3 regions of the Trichococcus flocculiformis genome follow, and region 1 is predicted to be linked to each of the others. Evidence: riboswitches for the same ligand, from Rfam matches in the RefSeq annotation. Region 1 holds a riboswitch; each other region holds the start of a gene.

What was found. A riboswitch is a leader RNA that binds a small molecule or an ion and turns the genes downstream of it on or off. The one in region 1 is predicted to bind lysine.
Region 2: it holds a riboswitch for lysine, as region 1 does, so the genes downstream of both, dapA (4-hydroxy-tetrahydrodipicolinate synthase) here and ACKPCD_RS07475 (ABC transporter substrate-binding protein/permease) in region 1, are expected to answer to the same signal.
Region 3: it holds a riboswitch for lysine, as region 1 does, so the genes downstream of both, dapD (2,3,4,5-tetrahydropyridine-2,6-dicarboxylate N-acetyltransferase) here and ACKPCD_RS07475 (ABC transporter substrate-binding protein/permease) in region 1, are expected to answer to the same signal.

The regions. Positions count from the first base shown of each region.
Region 1 covers NZ_OY759718.1:1,541,745-1,548,130, reverse strand. Annotated here, with positions in the region: gene gdhA (NADP-specific glutamate dehydrogenase) at 1-265, opposite strand, end outside; gene def (peptide deformylase) at 486-1,046, shown strand; gene ACKPCD_RS07480 (amino acid ABC transporter ATP-binding protein) at 1,108-1,848, opposite strand; partial or broken gene ACKPCD_RS07475 (ABC transporter substrate-binding protein/permease) at 1,868-3,519, opposite strand; lysine riboswitch at 3,737-3,891, opposite strand; gene ACKPCD_RS07470 (HAD family hydrolase) at 4,076-4,789, shown strand; gene ACKPCD_RS07465 (lactate/malate family dehydrogenase) at 4,793-5,752, shown strand; gene panD (aspartate 1-decarboxylase) at 5,822-6,208, opposite strand; gene panC (pantoate--beta-alanine ligase) at 6,223-6,386, opposite strand, start outside.
Region 2 covers NZ_OY759718.1:2,617,693-2,624,078, forward strand. Annotated here, with positions in the region: gene ACKPCD_RS12380 (DUF1345 domain-containing protein) at 5-667, opposite strand; gene ACKPCD_RS12385 (VOC family protein) at 702-1,082, opposite strand; lysine riboswitch at 1,373-1,519, shown strand; gene dapA (4-hydroxy-tetrahydrodipicolinate synthase) at 1,660-2,547, shown strand; gene ACKPCD_RS12395 (dipeptide epimerase) at 2,750-3,856, opposite strand; gene ACKPCD_RS12400 (SDR family NAD(P)-dependent oxidoreductase) at 4,328-5,092, opposite strand; gene ACKPCD_RS12405 (DUF898 family protein) at 5,261-5,602, shown strand; gene ACKPCD_RS12410 (DUF6320 domain-containing protein) at 5,651-6,316, opposite strand; gene ACKPCD_RS12415 (alcohol acetyltransferase) at 6,313-6,386, opposite strand, start outside.
Region 3 covers NZ_OY759718.1:2,225,377-2,231,762, forward strand. Annotated here, with positions in the region: gene ACKPCD_RS10655 (aldo/keto reductase) at 323-1,270, opposite strand; gene ACKPCD_RS10660 (DUF2179 domain-containing protein) at 1,310-1,840, opposite strand; gene ACKPCD_RS10665 (hypothetical protein) at 1,875-2,393, opposite strand; gene ACKPCD_RS10670 (M20 metallopeptidase family protein) at 2,788-3,930, opposite strand; gene dapD (2,3,4,5-tetrahydropyridine-2,6-dicarboxylate N-acetyltransferase) at 3,962-4,675, opposite strand; lysine riboswitch at 4,835-4,980, opposite strand; gene ACKPCD_RS10680 (aminotransferase class I/II-fold pyridoxal phosphate-dependent enzyme) at 5,326-6,386, shown strand, end outside.

The sequences.
Region 1 (6,386 bases):
TAGCCGAATTGAATTGGACGCGGAATCCTTTGTTGACTTGAACCTCCCCTTTATCATCCATCCAAGGAACCCGGAAGGAAACGATGCGTTCAGGCTCCACCATTCTTTCAAGAATGTTCCATTTTATATAGTGCGGATTTTTTTCCAAAGCAGGCTCGATCGTATCGAACAACTCTCTTACCGCCTGTAAGAATTCTTTTTGATGCGGGCCTCTATCTTCAACCTTTTTATAGACTTTTTCAATATAATCTTTAGCAGCTGTCATAAAAATCATCTCTTCTTTCGCTATAGAGTTAAAAAAACCTCACACCATTGTGTAATCATTTTTTCATTTTTCTATTTTACACATACCCATTCTATATTACAAGAGAAAAGATGAGTCTAGCTTTTTTTTTTCGAAACGTGTACTATGTAACGTGAAGTGTTTTGCAGTTTGCAAGTCCAATCATTTCAATATAAAAACCAGTAAAAGGAGGAATGCATGCATGATCACGATGGATAACATCATCCGTGAAGGTCATCCTACATTGCGCAGGTCAGCCGACCCGGTCACTTTTCCGTTATCTGCAGAAGATCGAAATATCGCCGCAGAAATGATGGAGTTCCTTTCGAACAGTCAGGATGAAAAAATTGCCGAGGAACTCAACTTGCGCGCAGGCGTTGGTTTGGCAGCACCACAAATCGACGTATCCAAACGCATCGTTGCTTTGCTGATACCAGGAGAATACGAAGATGATCCTCCGGAATTGGCTAAAATTATGTTCAACCCTAAAATCATCAGCCACTCGATTGAAAGTGCCTGCCTAAAAGGTGGAGAAGGCTGCCTTTCAGTGGACCGTGAAGTACCAGGCTTTGTCGTCAGGCATAGCCGTATTACGGTAGCTTACCAGGATGCTGAAGGAGCCACGCACAAAGCCCGCTACAAAGGTTATGCGGCCATTGTAGTTCAGCACGAAATCGATCATCTTAACGGCGTTATGTTCTACGATCACATCAATGAACAGGCACCCTTTGCAGTTGCAGACGATGTCATCATCATCGAATAGGAAGAAATGAATAAAAAAGAAGAACGGACCTGCATTTAGTGCAGAACCGTTCTTCTTTTTTTCATTTTGTAAGATATCTCTCCAGGAATTGCTTCGTCCGATCCTCTTTTGGATGATAGAAGATTTCTTCAGGGGCTCCCTGCTCCAGAATAACGCCTTGATCCATGAAGATGACGCGATCGGAAACTTCTCTCGCAAACTCCATTTCATGCGTCACGACGATCATCGTCAAGCCGCTGTTGGCAAGATCCTTCATGACTTTCAATACTTCGCCCACCATCTCCGGATCCAAAGCCGATGTCGGCTCATCGAACAATAGCGCATCCGGCTCCATCGTCAACGCGCGGGCGATGGCAACGCGTTGTTTTTGGCCGCCTGACAGCTGCTCCGGTTTGGCATTGATGAATTTACCCATTCCGACCTGCTCCAGATAACCCATGGCGATTTTTTCGGCTTCCTGTTGGGACTTTTTCAGAATCTTCACAGGTCCTACAGTACAATTATGCAGCACATCCAAATTGTTGAACAAATTGAATTGCTGAAATACCATCCCTAATTTACTGCGGTACTTGAAGATATCATGCTTCGAGTCCAAAACGTTCTCGCCGTTGTAGATGATTTCTCCCGCTGTCGGTTTTTCAAGTAGATTGATGCAGCGCAATAGCGTCGATTTACCGGACCCTGATGAACCGATGATACAAACAACTTCCCCTTTATTCACACTGAAATCGATGTCCTTCAGCACTTCATGCTGACCGAAGTTCTTCTTCAGATGCTGTACGTCGATTACTTTTTCCATCAAATGATTCCTCCCGTGGCAATTAATTTGCTCTGTCTCTTTCTGCTTGTTTTTTGCGAGCCATTAATTCTGGTGTAGTCAATTGGTCTTGACCCGCACCCATCATCTGATAATTATCAGGGCCTTGCATTTTTCTTTCGATGGCACGCAGAATGCGTGTCACCGTGAAGGTCATGACGAAGTAAATGAGTGAAGCCACGAAGAATGATTCGAAATAACGGAAATTATTTCCGGAAATCGATTTGGTCGTAAAGAACAATTCCGAAACGGAGATGACGTTCAACACGGACGTATCCTTGATATTGATGACGAATTCATTCCCTGTCGCCGGCAAGATATTCCGGATGACCTGAGGCATGACGACATTGCGCATCGTTTGCAGGTGGTTCATCCCAATTGCTTGGGCTGCTTCGAATTGCCCTTTGTCGATGGAAATGATTCCACCGCGGACAATCTCCGACATGTAAGCACCTGTATTGACCGATACGATAAGCAACGCTGCGAAGATACGGTTCATGTCAATATCAAACGCCAGAGCCGCGCCATAATAGATGACCATTGCTTGAACGATCATCGGCGTACCACGGAAAATTTCGATGTAGCATGACAGCAAAAAATTCACCACATTGTACACATGTTTTTTCCATCCCGATTCAGCAACCGGAATCGTACGGATGACACCAATCATAAGACCGATTCCCAACCCAATGATGGTCCCGATTAAAGCTATATATAATGTTGTCCACGCACCTGATAAAAACTGTCTCCAGTTTTCTTCGATGATGCGGATAACCCAACTAAACTCCATTTAATTTATGCCCCTTTTTGATGTCCCATCCACCAGAATTATTCAGCTGATGGTTGGTTTTTGATTGCTTCTTCCATCATTTGGATTCGTTCTTCTTCGGTGATACCGCTCAGAATCTCGTTGATCTGATCTTTCAATTCGCTTTCTTTGATCAAGCCGATTGCGATCTCTGAATCAGCCACGGATAATTCAAACGTATCCGCTTGATCCAATTCGATCATTTTAAAAGCTGAATTGGCTGCTGAAGCGCTGATTGCTTCCGGGCGTTCCGAGACATAAGCATCGATTGTGCCTGACTCCAATGCGACGCGCATAGATGTGAAACTATCCATTGCCGGTTGCTTTTGCACGCCTTCAATCTGATCGATGACGCCATAGTGTAACGTGTTCAACTGTGCAGTGACTTTTGCATCAGCGAAGTCAGCCAAAGTTGTTGCATTTGCATAAGCCCCATCAGATTTTACGACCATTACCAATTCAGTTGTATAGTAGGAATCCGAGAAATCGATTGCTTCTTTGCGTTCATCTGTCGGAGACATACCTGCAACGATTGCATCGATTTTAGATGAAACCAATGCCGGAACCAGACCATCCCATTCTGTTTTGACGATGACCAATTCCTTGCCTAAGCCGTCCGCCACTTTTTGGGCCATCTGAACATCATAGCCATTTGCGTAACCGTCAGCGCCATCAATTTTCACTGCGCCATTGCTGTCATCATTTTGTGTCCAGTTAAAAGGCGGATATCCCGCTTCCATTCCGACTACGAATGCATCCGATTCAGCCGAACCATCTGCTGCCGATGAATCCTCAGTAGTTCCGTTACCGCAACCCGCTAAAATAAACAAACCCATCAAAGCCGCCATTGTTGTTTTCCATGTTTTTACTTTCATCTCTAGTTCCTCCTAATGTTTATAGTCCTATTTACATGCTCAAAAAAATTAAACAACCCTCTTGTCCAACTACGTTTTTGTCCACCTTTCTACCCATAGAGCGTCATAACAACGATAATTCAGTCCGTTTTTGTGCAAAAAAATAGACTATAAAGCAAAAGGCCCTATAATCCAGCTTCCTTCTGCCCGCAATACCGAAAGTACTCCACAAACGATTTTGGGCAAATCGTTCTGACAGTGCCAGGATTCTTAATCCTGACCCCAACACAGCCAATGCTGTATTTCGGCGAACACCCCTTTCAAATGGGCATTTTACTCTTGATGTCCGCAGCCTCTTCCATTATTGTATGATCGTATGACATTATTGTATGCTATTATACTGTACGTAATTTTAATTTGCAACAAAAAGAGCTTTGCTCAGCCAGCCAGTACCCTTCACGCACTGGCTGTCCTTGTTTTATTTCATTTTAAATACCGATTTTGGATGCTATACTGACTTTAATAACAAAAGGGAGGAACTGTTTCAATAATGTTTACTATTCTATTCGATTTGGATGATACCCTATACGACACATCAAGGCCGTTCTTCCAAACATTGGCAGATTACAGCTTTAGGAACAACTACAGTAACGAAGCCAGCTTCGCTCTTTTCCGCGAGCATTGTGACAACGCCTTCGACCTATTCTCCAGCGGGGAGCTGACGCTAGCCGAGTCACACATCATGCGCACACAGCATACATTCGCCGACTTGGGTCTTCCGCTCACCGCCGAAGAAGCGATGCACTTCCAGAAATCCTATCAAAAAAGGCAAGGGGAGATTGTGTTGAGTCCCGGTATCGAGCGGCTTTTGAATGAACTGGAAAATAGAAATATACCAATTGCCGTCTTCACAAACGGTCCTGAAAAACACCAGATGAAAAAATTCAACGCCTTGAATCTGGAGCGATGGGTGCCGCCAGCACGCATCTTCATTTCCGAAAATATCGGTTGCCCAAAACCCTATGCCGAAGCCTTCGCGCATGTTCAGGAGTCTTTGAACGCAACTCCCGGCGAGCTGCTTTTCATCGGGGATACGTATGAAACGGATATCATCGGCGGTCAGGCTGCCGGTTGGACTACCTTGTGGTACAACCATCGCCGCAAGCAGGAGGATGAAAAAATGGTGCTGGAGCCAACCTTCTATTCTGTTGCGGAAATGCACCAAGCCATAAATGACAACATCTCAAAACGAAAGGAAATGTGACCTATGATCCAGACAAAATTAGCCATCATCGGGGTCGGCCATGTCGGTTCCCAGGTATTGACCGACTGCAGTCACCTCAACTTATTTTCCGATATCATCCTGATCGACAGCAACAAGGACACGGCAAGAGGCGAGGCTCTTGACCACCGCCATGCGTTGGCCGCCAGCTACCGGACAAACAGTAAAATATACGCCGGCGATTACGCGGATTGCGCCGATGCCGACATCATCATCATTTCCGCGGGCGTCAGTGAGAAGCCGCGCCCGGGTGAAGATATGCCGCCAAGAGCGTTGATGGGCAAAGAGAATGCCATTGAAATACGCAAAATCATGACAGGCATCACCCGGTACACAAAAGATGCCATCATCATCCTGATAACGAATCCGGTCGATACAATCACCTACATCGCCGAAAATGAGTTCAACTATCCGAAAGGCAAGATTTTCGGCACCGGAACGACTTTGGATACTTTCCGCTACCGTCAGATTGTTGCTGCCCACTATCAGGTCGATCCAAAGAACGTCAGCGGCTACATCATGGGCGAACACGGCAGTACCGCCTTCCCGGCTTTCAGCAGCACGACTGTGGGTGCGCTCACCCTTTCCCAAAGCGATGCTTTATTAATGCCCGCGATACCATTGGACCAGGAATTCGTCAGCCAAGAAGTGGTCCACACGGCATCTGATGTCTTCAACTGGAAAGGCTGGACCAATTCAGGCATCGGGGAAGTCGCAGCGGCCTTGGCCCGCGCTGTCATGCTGGACGAGAAAAGCATCTTCCCTGTGACCGCAACTGTCAATGGCTTATACAACTGCCACGGCGAAGCGGCCTTCAGCATGCCTTGCATCATCGGCAGGAACGGCTTGGAGAAACAGATCCCTTTGCCGCTGGATAATGAGGAATACGAAAAACTGAAACTCTCCATCAAAGATATTCAATTTACGCTGCAATCCGTGAAATAGGAAAAGCGCAACCGCATCATGGCCTATTGGCCGGATGCGGTTGCGCTTTTTTGTCCCTGTACGGATAGTCTACATACTGAGTCTGCCGTGTTCTTCGTAGCGCGTGACTGTTGTGATGGCATTCTGCTCATCCACAAACACCACAAGCGGCTTGTGTTCCTTCGCTTCCAGTTCATCCATCAGGCAGTAAGCCATGATGATGATCTTATCCGACACCTGAACGCAGCGGGCGGCGGCACCGTTCAAGCATATCATGCCCGAGCCGCGTTCGCCTGCGATGACATACGTTTCGAATCTTGCACCGTTGTCGATGTCGACGATCTGGACTTTTTCATATTCGATCAGTCCTGCAGCATCCAACAAGTCCTTGTCGACAGTGATGCTGCCCACATAGGAAAGCTCCGCCTGGACAACGACGGCGCGGTGTATTTTACTTTTCAGCATATTGAGTTGCATTGTTTTTCCCCCACTTATTCCGTGATAAAATTATCAATCAGACGCGTTTTTCCGATATAAACCGCCAAAGCCACCAATACAGGTCGCTCGACGCTGTCCACTTGCTGCAGCGTACGCGCATCCACCAACTCCACATAGTCGACCTTCGCCAGCGGCTCCGCTTGGATCGTTTCCGAAA
Region 2 (6,386 bases), 1.1 Mb from region 1:
TCCTTCATCTGCTCAAACTAGCGACAAAATTGATGGTCGTGGCAATGATGGCTGTCCCGAAAATGAAGGACAACAGGGCGTGCCCCAGCGCAGCCTTACGAAATTCCGGTGTCGTAAAAGTAGTGTCGGAGACCTGATAAGTCATCCCGATTGTGAACGCCAGATAAGCGAAATCCCAAAAATTAGGTTTCTCGGTCCCTTCAAAAACCACGCCGCCGTTCACATCGCGATAATACAGTTCCGCATACCGTAACATATAGAGTCCATGCACCGTCGTCCAGGAGAGTACGATGCTGAACAGGCCAAATCCGATTGTCTCGAAACTGCGTTCTTGGGTGGTCAACATCAACGCGACAGCCCCGATACTGATCAAACATGCCAACAGGACAAAAAAATCGATCGTCGAATATTGGATATCCTCTTCTTGCGCAATCCGTTCCGTTTCCGTCCCATCATGAGGATGAAAATCCTTCCACAGCAAATACAATAAAATGATTGCGGCACTGTCCCAACCGATCAAAGGGGTCAATTCCCAACGTAACAGGAAACCGGCTGTCAAGCCGATACTGGTACCGATCGCTCCAGCAATCAGAAAGCGCGTCCTCTTTTTGCGCATATCCCTTCCTGCTTTCGTTTGATCGGCAAATAGATGGTTTCTTTTCATCATGGCAGCCCCCCTGATTTTCGGCCTCATAGTTCTTTCAGATGGTGATTTCGATTACATTCTTTTCTGGATCAAGGAACATGCTTTCGTAGTAGCCATCCCCCGTCACGCGCGGTTGGCTTTTGCATGTGTACCCCGCTTTGATGAGCCTGTCGGTGAAAAAGTCGACGTTCTGCTTGCTGCCGACGGAGACAGCCAGATGCGCCCAGCCCAGCATATCAAAAGGATAGCGTTCCGTGACATTCATCCTCTTCATAAGTTCCAAACGGGCTCCTTCACGGAAGGTAATGAAGTAAGATTGGAAGTCTTTTTCAGGATTCCGATATAATTTATTAGCCTTTCCGTCAAAAAAACGAACATAAAAATCGCGCATCAGCTCCAAATCATCCACCCAGACTGCAACATGTTCTATCTTCATCAGTTTTCACGTCCTCTCAAATTCTTGCCGGTGCGCTGGAGACAAACTCTGCGCGGATGGCCTGCAACAAAACATCCCGGAATCCCTTTCTGGACTTCCCTCGAAAGCGTTCCCTCAACCTGATTTTATCACATTGCTGGCGCATATGCTTTCCCGGAGCATCCGGATGCACTGTCACCGAATGTGTCTTTTTTGCCATTTTTTTCAAAGCATTTTCTCAGCATCCACTCAGAATATGATTGACAGACTGATTTGTATTTGATAGTGTGGAGTTAACAAAATACGATTCGATGTGATGAAGAGGTCGCGGTTAACAATCAGTAAGGGGTTCCCTGAAAGGTGTTGCTGCCGAAATACTCTGTATTGGGGCCAAGGTTGAATAAATCTGGCACTGTCGGACAAAGCCGCCCAGCTTTGTTCGGTGAGCTTCTCACGTTGGGGCAAATTGGTGGAATTCACTATCTGGATGCAATGTTTCAGCTTAAGCAGCCTGTTTTGAACGACTATGAGACCATTTGCTCATAGTCGTTTTTTGTCTATTCATAAATAAAACACAGAATTCAGGAGGAAGATAAGCATGGCTATTTTTGAAGGCTCAGGCGTCGCTATTGTTACGCCGTTTAAAGATACGGAGAACCAAGAAATCAACTACGAGGTATTGGAAGAACTGATCGAGTTCCAGATTGCGAACGGAACCGACTCGATCATTATCGCAGGAACAACCGGAGAGGCTTCCACGCTGACGGATGAGGAACAGCTGGATCTGATCCGCTTCACTGTCGAAAAAGTCAATGGCCGCGTACCCGTCATCGGCGGTGCCGGAAGCAACGATACGCGCCACGGCGTCGGATTGACGCGCGCTGTCGAAGCAACGGGTGTGGATGCAATCCTCAGCGTCACCCCTTACTACAACAAAACATCGCAAAAAGGCTTGATTGAACATTACAAAGCTATCGCCAACAGCGTGAAAGTGCCGATCGTCCTTTACAATGTGCCTGGCCGTACCGGTCAGAATATTACCCCAGAATCTTTGGTGGAGTTGGCGAAAATCGACAACATCGTTTCGTTGAAGGATGCTACCGGCAACTTCGGCCAGGCAGTGGACAACCTGCGTCTTTTGGGCGATCGTTTGGACATCTACTCGGGTAACGATGACACGATCATCCCGCTGATGAGCTTGGGCGCAAAAGGCGTCATCTCCGTCCTTGCCAATATCGCACCGAAAGCTACAGCCGAAATGACCCACGCTTGGCTAGATGGCGACATCAAAAAAGCTGCAGCAATGCAGGCCGAGTACAAAGAACTGATCGACTGCCTGTTCGTGGAGCCGAATCCGATTCCAGTCAAAGCAGGAATGCAATTGTTGGGCTTCAATGTCGGACCGATGCGTCTGCCTTTGACGGATGCCGATCAAGCAGTCATCGACCGTTTGGCCGCAGCCATGAAAAAAGTTGGTTTGATCTAGAACAACCCAAAAACCCCTTCCGGAATAATTTTTATTTCCGAAAGGGGTTTTGTATTTGTCAGAAAAGATGCAGCAGATATTTATTTACCAATAAAATAATCAGTACAAGAAGCATAACAATGACAAAACCGATGGCTCGCTTCACATAGAACTCCCTCAACTTCATGGAAATCCCCTTCCATGACCGCTCTGGAAAAATCTTTTATTTTATGACTACAAGCTTTTTGAAATGGGCCTTCGGAAAGGCACTGATGCCGATGCCGTTCGCATCCCCCAGCTTGATTGTGCCTCCGGTGAACAGCGGACCGCCCTCATAGGATTCGATTTTGTAGAACGACGGCCCAATGAGGTCGACCATCGTGATGCAGTTTTTAGCGGCTGCCAGATGGGCCGCTGCACTGACCGAAATCTTGCTTTCCAGCATGCAACCGATCATACAATCCACCCCGTAGGTTTCCGCCACGGTGCAGATTTTGAGGGCCTCGTGAATGCCTCCGGTTTTCATCAGTTTGATGTTGATGAGGTCGGCTGATTGTGTCTGGATTATATGGAGGGCATCCTTCATGGAAAAAATACTCTCGTCGGCCACTATCGGTGTTTGGACATGTTGCTTCACAAATTTCAGGCCGGCCAGATCGTGCGCCTTCACCGGCTGTTCCACCAGCTCGGTCTGCATGTCCTTATCCTCCAGCAGACTGATGATGCGGATCGCATCCTGGGGGCTCCAGCCTTGATTTGCCTCGACCCGGATACGGATGCCCGGTCCGACGGCCTTGCGGATAGCCAGCAAACTATCCACATCTTTGAGCCTTTGCTTACCGACATTCACATTCAGGATGCTGAAGCCGTCCTGAACGGCCTGCATACTGTCGCGCAGCATCTCATCGATGGGATTGTCGCTGATGGTGTAGGCAGTCTCGATTTTCCGTTTCGCTCCGCCCAGTACTTTGTACAAAGGTTGGCCGAGCGTTTTGGCATATAAGTCGTAGACAGCCATGTCAACGGCAGCTTTAGCTGATGTGTTGTTGACGATGCTGGCATGCAGCCTTTGCATGATGGTATCCAGGTCGAAAATTTCCATCCCGATGATGCTCGGAGCGATATATTGCATGATGGCCTCGCGGATGGAAGCCTTTGTTTCGCCGGTGATCAAGGCTGTCGGTGGTGCCTCCCCATAGCCTGCAGTACCGCTGTCCGTCACGATGCGGATCAGGATGTTATTCACGGCATCAACCGTGCGCGACGCTGTTTTGAATGGCGTCCGCAGCGGGATGGCCACTTCCCCAATTTCAATTCTGTCGATTTTCATCATCAAACCCCCTCTCTTCACCGGCACGCTTTCTAATCCGGGATAAGGCAGCGGCTTTTTCAGCTGATTTTGTTCGACCACCCGTTTGTATCTATTTTACCAAGAAAACGCTTAGGCACCAAACGGGAGGCCGTAGTCTGCTGGCTTCTCGATGAAGCACGATAAGATAAATAACGTCCAAGCGGCCAGCAGCGTTACACTGGTCGCTTGGACGTTATTTTTTTCTGCTTACAGGGCTACGGCGGAAATTCGGCTATCATTTTTGCTCGTGTTCTCCGGCCAAGAGGAGCTTCGCCGGAGGAAAACTTGGTTTCGGGTTGCCTCCTCAGGTGAAGATTGCTTCACCTGAGTTCAGGAGCCCCATTTAAGCGTCTCCTCCGGCCGCATCAGAACTCACCGGAGAAAAACAGCTGAATCCAGTTCGGTTTCTTTCGGCCAGCTTCGCTTGCGCCAGCTGGCCTCCCGCATTCATTATCCTTGTTTTTTCTTTTGCTGCCTGCTCGTCAGGCGCACGACCAAGTTGCGCGGCGCCAGCTTCGACGAGAAGAGCGCTCCCTTCAGCAACATCGTCGGAACGATGATTTTCTTGCGTTTATACATTTTATCCAAGGCATAATTGACGCAGTATTCAGAAGTGATGCCCTTCAGATTGAACTTCACATCAGCTACTTTATTGAACTCTGTGTCTACCGGCCCCGGACATAACGAACCGACGTAAACGTTGCTCTTCTTCTCTTCCAATTCTTCAGCGATTGCAGAGGTGAAACTTGTTACGTAGGCTTTGGTTGCGTAATAAGTTGCCATGTAAGGCCCCGCTGGCATCAGTCCGGCAACCGAAGCAACATTCAGAATATAACCTTCATTTTTTGCGATCATATCCGGCAGAAATTTCTTGGTCAGAATATGAACCGCCTTGATGTTGACATCGATCATCTCCAGTTCCTTGTCCAGGCTGGTCGTCGTGAACGCGCCGAAATCGCCGAAACCGGCACAATTAATCAGCATGGAAATATTTTTGCCCTTCGTTTCTTCGTACAGACGGTAGCATTCCTCCGCCTTAGCCAAGTCCGCTGTGATGATTTCACTTTTGGTCGACAAGTGTTTGGCGATTTCCAAAAGTCGATCCTCACGCCTCGCAACCAGAATCAGATCGTACCCTTGTTGGCTCAGCTTCTTAGCGAACTCCTGACCGATACCGGAGCTTGCGCCAGTGATGAGCGCTAGTTTATTTGTCATTATTTGTCCCTCGCGTTTCGTCAAAATGATAGTTGTATTTAGCGTATCGTATTTGCTTCATCAGAGCAATATTTAAGTGCATCTGCTAAATGTTTTCACTATATTGATAGAAACTATTTGAAACGAATACCGTAATATATAGGCAAATAGAAATGAAGGAGTGGTATTTTGCACCATCATAACGATTCTTATTTCACCGGAACACTGTTGGAGTATTTGGGCATTATGCTTGTCAGTTTTCTCGCGGGCTTTTTCACTCTCGGACTGGCTGCACCTTGGGCTTTCTGCCACCGGGAAAGATGGGTCGCCAGGCATACCTACATCGAAGGTCGCCAATTGCATTTTGTCGGAAAATCCTTTGATCTGTGGCTTTTCTTGCTGAAATGGACTCTTTTTTCAGTCCTGACTTTGGGCCTCTACTCTTTTGTTGTGCCGATACGTTTCCAACAATGGCGCATCAAAAATACTTATGTTTACGGCTATTGGGACGAATACTACGCGACGGAATAACAACTTCATCCAAACAAAAAACCCCAAACACGGGGTTTTTTCGTTATCTTAAACATGCATCCGTTTTTCCAACTCGCGCCAAATCTCGCCGCCGTGGTAGAGCAGGATGATGACCAAGGTGACTGCGCTCATCATGACCGACAGGCTTGAAGGCAATGATGTCGTGACCCAATCCAAGGTCAGGAAAAGCGCCGGCAGCAGCCCCAGCAAGGCGGCTGTCAAAAGGTAAAGCACATAGTCCCTCACGCCCAAGTTGACAAGTCGCACTGCGATATATAGGGATATGATGGCAAAACTGCAGATGATCGGTACGGCATACGTGGTCGACCACCCGCTCCATCCTGACAAATAATCCAAATAAATGCACAGGAGCGACAGCGAGACGATCAGATAAACGATGCCCTTTGCGATGTTCCGCCTTTTCCGGATCAGGATCAAGACGGAAAGCCACATGCTCATGATCCCGAACAGGGCGAGCTGAAGATTCTCCATCCGTCCGATCCAGATCAATTCGATCAGCAGAAAGGCGATGATCAGAACGAAGGAAATCAAGGTCAAATATTTCCAGACTATTTCCTTATTGAACCGCAGCGGAATCTTCGGATAGGGATCCGGCAGCACCGGATCGGCGGCTTCATCCAATGTCGTTTGGCACAAGGGGCATTGATCCCATTCTCCCTTGATGGTCGCGTTGCAGTGATGGCAATATCTCATTCTAACTCACCTTCCAAATCTTTACTTGTGACCTTATTCGCTGCGACAGTTACGTCTATGCCTGCGTGGG
Region 3 (6,386 bases), 680 kb from region 1:
TATTATTTACCTGTCATACTGAAAAAAAAGAATGAGCCTATGTGATTAGGCTCATTCTTTATGAGAGCCCAATGAAACGGAAAGAGGACTCTACTTGTAATAAGTAAGAATCCTGGGCTAAATCACTTCTAGAATGACTAGGGCATCGAATGAGAACAACGCTCTCTTTTTGTTCTGTAGTGTGCACATTCCGCAAGTCGCATCCATTCTCATTCTCCCCCTTTTGTTTGTTAGATTATGATGTAATTCTATGCCTGATACTAATGAATGTCAAATGCTTTTTTCATCATTTTGTAATGTAAGCTTTTTGATGAACAGAAAATCACTTCGGCAAGCGGTATGATGCCGGGAAAGCCTGCTGGATCAAAGCAATGTCCGCTGCATCCAGACGGACTTCAGCGGCTTCGAGATTCTCAAGCACTTGCTGCCGGTTGCGCGCGCCAGGAATGACGGCGTCGACGACGTCTTTGGTCAAATAATAGGCCAGAACGATATTCTGCAGACCAGTGTGGTGCTTCACAGCAAGCGGCCGAATCAGGTCCACGCGTTTCAGGATATCCAGATAAGTATCCCCTTGGAACTGCGGACGCTGCTGTTGTTTCTCCGACAGGACCGAAGTTTCCGTATACTTGCCGGCCAATAGCCCGGATGCGAACGGGAAGTACGGGATAAAAGAGATGCCCTGTTCGCGGCAGTAAGGTAACAGCTTCTCTTCAGCCGACTGGTTCAGGAGGTTGTATTCATCCTGGACAACGTCGATATAGCCGTTGGCATTGCCTTCCTTCAGCTGCTCCAGATTGAAATTGGAGACGCCGATGGCACGGATCTTTCCTTGCTCCTTCAGTCGCTGCAGCGCGCCAACAGCTTCGGCTTTGGGTGTCGCTTCATCCGGAAAATGGATGTAGTAAAGATCGATATGATCGGTCTGCAGACGTCTCAGACTGTTTTCGACCTGCTCCGTCAGAAAACCCGGATTGTTGTTCAGGACCATTCCCGCTTCAGTCACCTCGTGTGCACCTTTTGTAGCGATGAACACGTTATTGCGCAGGTTGTGTTCCTTCAATGTCTTGCCGATGATCGTTTCGGAAGTGCCCATTCCATACATAAACGCCGTGTCGATGAAGTTAAGTCCTTTATCGATCGCGCTCAAAAGCACGTCACCGCCGTATTCGGTGTTCGTTTCCGGATCGGCTGCGGCGATTTTGTTCGCACCCAGCCCGATCGGATGGATCAGCAGGTCGGTTCTTCCCAATTTCACAAGTTCTGTCATGTCGTTTCCCCTTTCCTTATCCATTCATTTATTCATTCATTATTTGCCGAGGTGGACGCGCTTGGACCAGAAACCTCCATGGATGTATTTGGGATCGTATGATACCATGAAAGCTTTCGGATCGATTTCCAACACTTTATTTTGCAGGTGGCGTTCGGCCTTACGCGTCAGCAGGATTTCGAGCACAAGGCGCTCGCCGTCTCTTCCGTTGGCTCGGTAGCTGGAAACCCCGTAGCCGAGATCGCGCAGTTGATTCGGCATCGTACTGCCTACATCTTGTGTCATGACCGTAATCATCGTATAACCGAGTGCGAGCCAATCCTCGATTTTAATGCCGATACCGATGCCGGCGCCATAGCCGAGTGCATAGGCCGCCAGGTTGAGCGGATTGTCCAGGCTGTTCATGACCATCGACAGACCCAATACATAAATGACGATCTCCACCATGCTCAAGAGCGGAGCCAAGATGCGGTACCCTTTCATTGTCAGCATGAAGCGGATCGTATTCAGCGTCACATAACTCAAATTGATTGCAAATATTCTTGCCAATAATCCTAAATCGAAAATCATCATCACTCCTTATTATTCTCTACCGTTCGACCCATCAGTATTGTGCAGGATGGCGGACGTATTCGCCGGTGACGATATCCATTTCCAACAATTCCCCGGTTTCGCCGTTATAGCGGTAAAAACCGACGGAACTGGACACTTCGGCCCCATTTTCGCGGACGTTGATGGTGACTTCATTCCCCTCGACTGATTCGACAATGAACAAGTACACTTCGCTTTCGACATAACCTGTCAATTGCGTGATTGTCTGTTTTGCTTCAGTGATCAGCGTAGCCTGCTCAGCGGTTTGGTCAGTGCCAACGCTGGTTGCGGAATCTGCAGTAAGGCTGCTTGCCGATGGTGTTTGAGTCTGGACACTCTCGGATTTTTCCGAAATGCTGGCTCTGGAAGCTGCTTGATCGCTCGCTTCGCTGGCTGCTTGTGTATCGGATTGAACTTGTGAGCTGCTTGTCGCCTTCTCGGTAGCTGATGTATCTGTTGCTGGATTTTGGCAAGCGACAAGCAGCCACGCGGTTGATCCTAAAAGAAATGCGGATAATCTCTTCTTTTGCATAATTCCCCTTCTTTCATACAGTATATGTTTCTATTGTACCTTTTTTGCGGAGAAATTGCTTTTGCGATCCATCAACTTAATCGAACCTTTACAATTTTATTGGATGTGGCGCAATATTGCAGCAGTTCATCAGGGCGGAAAGATAGTGTTGCCGTCCGGAACTCCGGTGAAGAACGCCTTCATCGTAGGACGGCGATGCAAGCTGACCGGTAATACCGGCCACTCCTCCGAGGAGGCTTATGCTAGTCGGAGGAGCACGTCTGAATGCGGTCCTGTCCTCCGGCGACCCCCCCTCGCCGGAGGACGGCAATCATCATCCGCCTCGAAAGCAAAAAGCACCCCAGTGAGGGTGCTTTTTGGTCTTATTATGTGTTCGGTGATTTGCTGTTGGCTTTCAGCCCTTCAGCCCTTCCTTTTCCAGGATCAGGTCGTAACATGCGATCCCTTTCAGCAACACCTTCTCATCGAAGTTGAAGCGGCTGCTGTGGAGCGGATGCGTCCAACCCATGTCGGGACGGCCGGTACCGAGCAGGATGAAGGCGCCGCGGATGCTTTCTTGGTAGAAAGCGAAGTCCTCGGCCAGCATCAATGGTTTGACGACCTCGTAGGCATCGACCGGCAAAGCGTCCATCAAGGTGCCGATCATGTCCGCATCGTTTGTGACTTCCGGATAGAAATCGCGGATATCCAACGTGCAGATGACACCGCTCAAACGCTCGATGCCGGCACAGATGTCGGCAAGGCGTTCCTTGATGGAAGCATAGACCGCCTTGTCGTAACTCCGGATCGTCCCTGTCAATTCAGCCTTTCCGGCCACGATATTGCGGGCTTCCCCGGCATGCAGCGTACCGATGTTCACGACAGCTGGTTGCAGCGGATCGAGATCGCGGGCCAGAATGTTCTGGACCGAAAGCAGGATCTGCGCGGCGGCAATCAAGGCATCCTTGCCGAAGTGCGGCTGCCCGGCATGCGAGCTGACGCCTTCAAGCGTGATGTCGAATTCACCGTTGCGCGCCATCAATGGACCCTTGGCCAAGCCGAGAATACCTTCCGGCAGGCTCGGATACAGGTGGTAACCGTAGATTTTTTCGACCTGCAACTCCTGCAGGATACCAGAATCCATGATCCATTTCGCACCGCCTGGCCCTTCCTCAGCGGGCTGGAAGACCAAAACGACTGATTTTTCCAGCATCGGCAGGGACTTCAGGTATTTCGCGAAACCCAACAACAGGGCCATATGCCCATCGTGTCCGCACGCATGCATTTTTCCAGGGTGAAGGGAAGCGAAATCCGCTCCAGTTTCCTCGGTTACCTCAAGGGCATCCATGTCCGCACGGAAAGCAACCGCTGCCGGGGACTTACCCTCCAGAACTGCTACCCAGCCCGTTTCGGCGGTGCTGATCGGTTCATAACCGAACGCCACCAGCTTCTGGCGGACGTATTCCGAAGTCAGCGGCAGATCGAAACCGATCTCCGGAATCTGATGGAGTTCCCTTCGGATCATTTTCACCGTATCGTATAATTCTGCAATCTGCATGCTGTTCACCTGGTCCCTCCGCGTGTAGTTATTAGTCTCTTAAGTCAGCCAACAATTGAGTTTTTTCGCTTGTCTTTTCGTCCTTCATCTTCACGATTTTTGCAGGGGATCCCGCAACTACCGCGTTAGCCGGTACGTCTTCCAATACGATCGCGCCTGCTGCGACAACAGCGCCTTCGCCGATGTGCACGCCTTCGATGATGACAGCGTTCGCGCCGACCAAAACACCGTCTTCGATGATGACTGGTGATTTCGATGGTGGCTCAAGAACACCTGCAACCACTGCGCCTGCTCCGATGTGGCAGTTTTTGCCGATCGTGCCGCGTGCGCCGACTACTGCGCCCATGTCGATCATTGTGCCTTCGCCGATGACGGCGCCGATGTTGATGACAGCCCCCATCATGATCACAGCGCTCTTGCCGATTGTTACATGATCACGGATGAATGAGCCAGGCTCGATGCGTGCATCGATTTTGGTAGTGTCCAACAGCGGAATCGCAGAATTGCGTCTGTCGTATTCCATGACTTGATCCTTGATCTTGTCTTTGTTTGCTTCCAAGAAAGGATAAATCGCTGAAGCGTCTCCGAAGACTGTGTAGCTGTCTCCGCTTCCGAAGAATTTCAAGCCTTCGTAGGCAGGATTTTCAAAATCCCCCTTGATGTAAAGTTTTATAGGTGTTTGCTTTTCGGCAGCTTTGATGTAAGCAGCGATTTCATAAGCATCTGTCAATAATAGTTCGCTCATTTTATGTTTCCTCCCGATCATTTTTTTCTGTTCCAACATGCCCATTATAGCATGCCAGCCTATTTTTGCCCTATGCGGCGGACGACCGTTTGTTCCTGAAATGCAAAAAAAATAGCGGTAAGCGAGTGCTTACGGCTACGGAGACCTGCATTCGCCCAACCAAGCTAAAGCGCAATCCTTTGTCATCGGGCAACGACAATGGAACAGCCCCACATTTGTTCAACCTGGGTCCAGCATTCGCATGCTTCGGCGACCGTCCCTTTCCCTTGCGGTACTCTTGACCAGCCGCGACCTCTTTTCGCTTGGCGATTCATTTATTTTTCTAATCGTACACTTATCCGGCAATCCTGTCAACCGCTCTGGCACAGAAGCTTCTTTCCGCTTGTCCTTTGCGTGTTTTTGAGGTAATTGTTTGGATACGAACGGGGCTCCGGATCGGAAAGTGCCGGGAAGGATCGGCCGCCCCTATGTGAAAACGCTCATTAAACTCGCGAATTTCTAATTTTCAGCCCGGAGGATACAAATTTGCATAGAAATACGCCTGCAATCGTGTTATGTTATTTTCATGAGTTTGGACGTCAGCAGTCGGTTGGCGCATGTTCGGCTATACATTAGATCAAGGATATTTCATCCGGAGGAGATAATAAATTATGAGTAGAGAAACGAATCGTTTTGTCAAGCAACTGAAAGGATCGCCCATCCGTAACTTTGACGCCGCCATCAGTGATGTGAAGGACCTGATCCGTTTCACGATGGGAGAACCTGATTTCGATACGCCGGATTTCATCAAGGCTGCCGCCACAGAGGCTTTGAACCAGAATCAAACGCACTATGCCCCTTCTGCCGGTGTTCTCGAGACCCGCAAGGAAATCGCAAAATTCATGGAGCGGAAATACGGCTTGCACTACAACCCGGAGACCGACATCGTCCTGACGGTCGGCGCAACGGAAGCGATTACTGCCTCGATGTTCGCGCTGATGAACCCGGGCGATAAGGTGATCATCCAATCGCCTGCTTTTCCGCAGTATGAATACGTTACGCATTTGGCGGGCGGGCACAGCGTCAAGATCGACACTTCGGAGACCGGCTTCCTGATCACACCGGAGGACCTGACGACTACGTTGGATGCGAATCCGGAAACGAAGATGATCGTGCTGACCTATCCCAACAATCCGACCGGCGCGACTTACACAAAAGAAGAAGTCGAAGCATTGGCCGCGGTCATCAGGAAATATGATGTTTTCGTGCTAAGCGATGAGATCTACAGCGAACTGACCTACGACGGTGGTCATACATCCATTGCCGAGTTTATCCCTGAGCAGTCGATCGTGATCAATGGCACTTCGAAAAGCTATGCGATGACCGGCTGGCGCGTCGGCTTTGTCGCTGCCAAAGCAGACTTGATCCGCGAAATTTTGAAATATCACCAAAGTCTGGTCACATGCGGTTCCACGCCTGCACAAATGGCGGCTGGCGTGGCCTTCCGCGACGGCGATGAAGTGACAGCCACGATGAAAGCCGCCTACCGCAAACGCCGGGACATCCTGTTGGAAGGTCTGACTGCTGCTGGTCTGAAGATGAACAATCCGGATGGTGCCTTCTACCTGTTCCCGCGCATTCCCGAGCAATACGGCGACGATGATTGGAACTTCTGCATCGACCTCGCGCGTAAAGCCGGCGTCGGCGTCATCCCTGGATCGGCTTTCGGCGA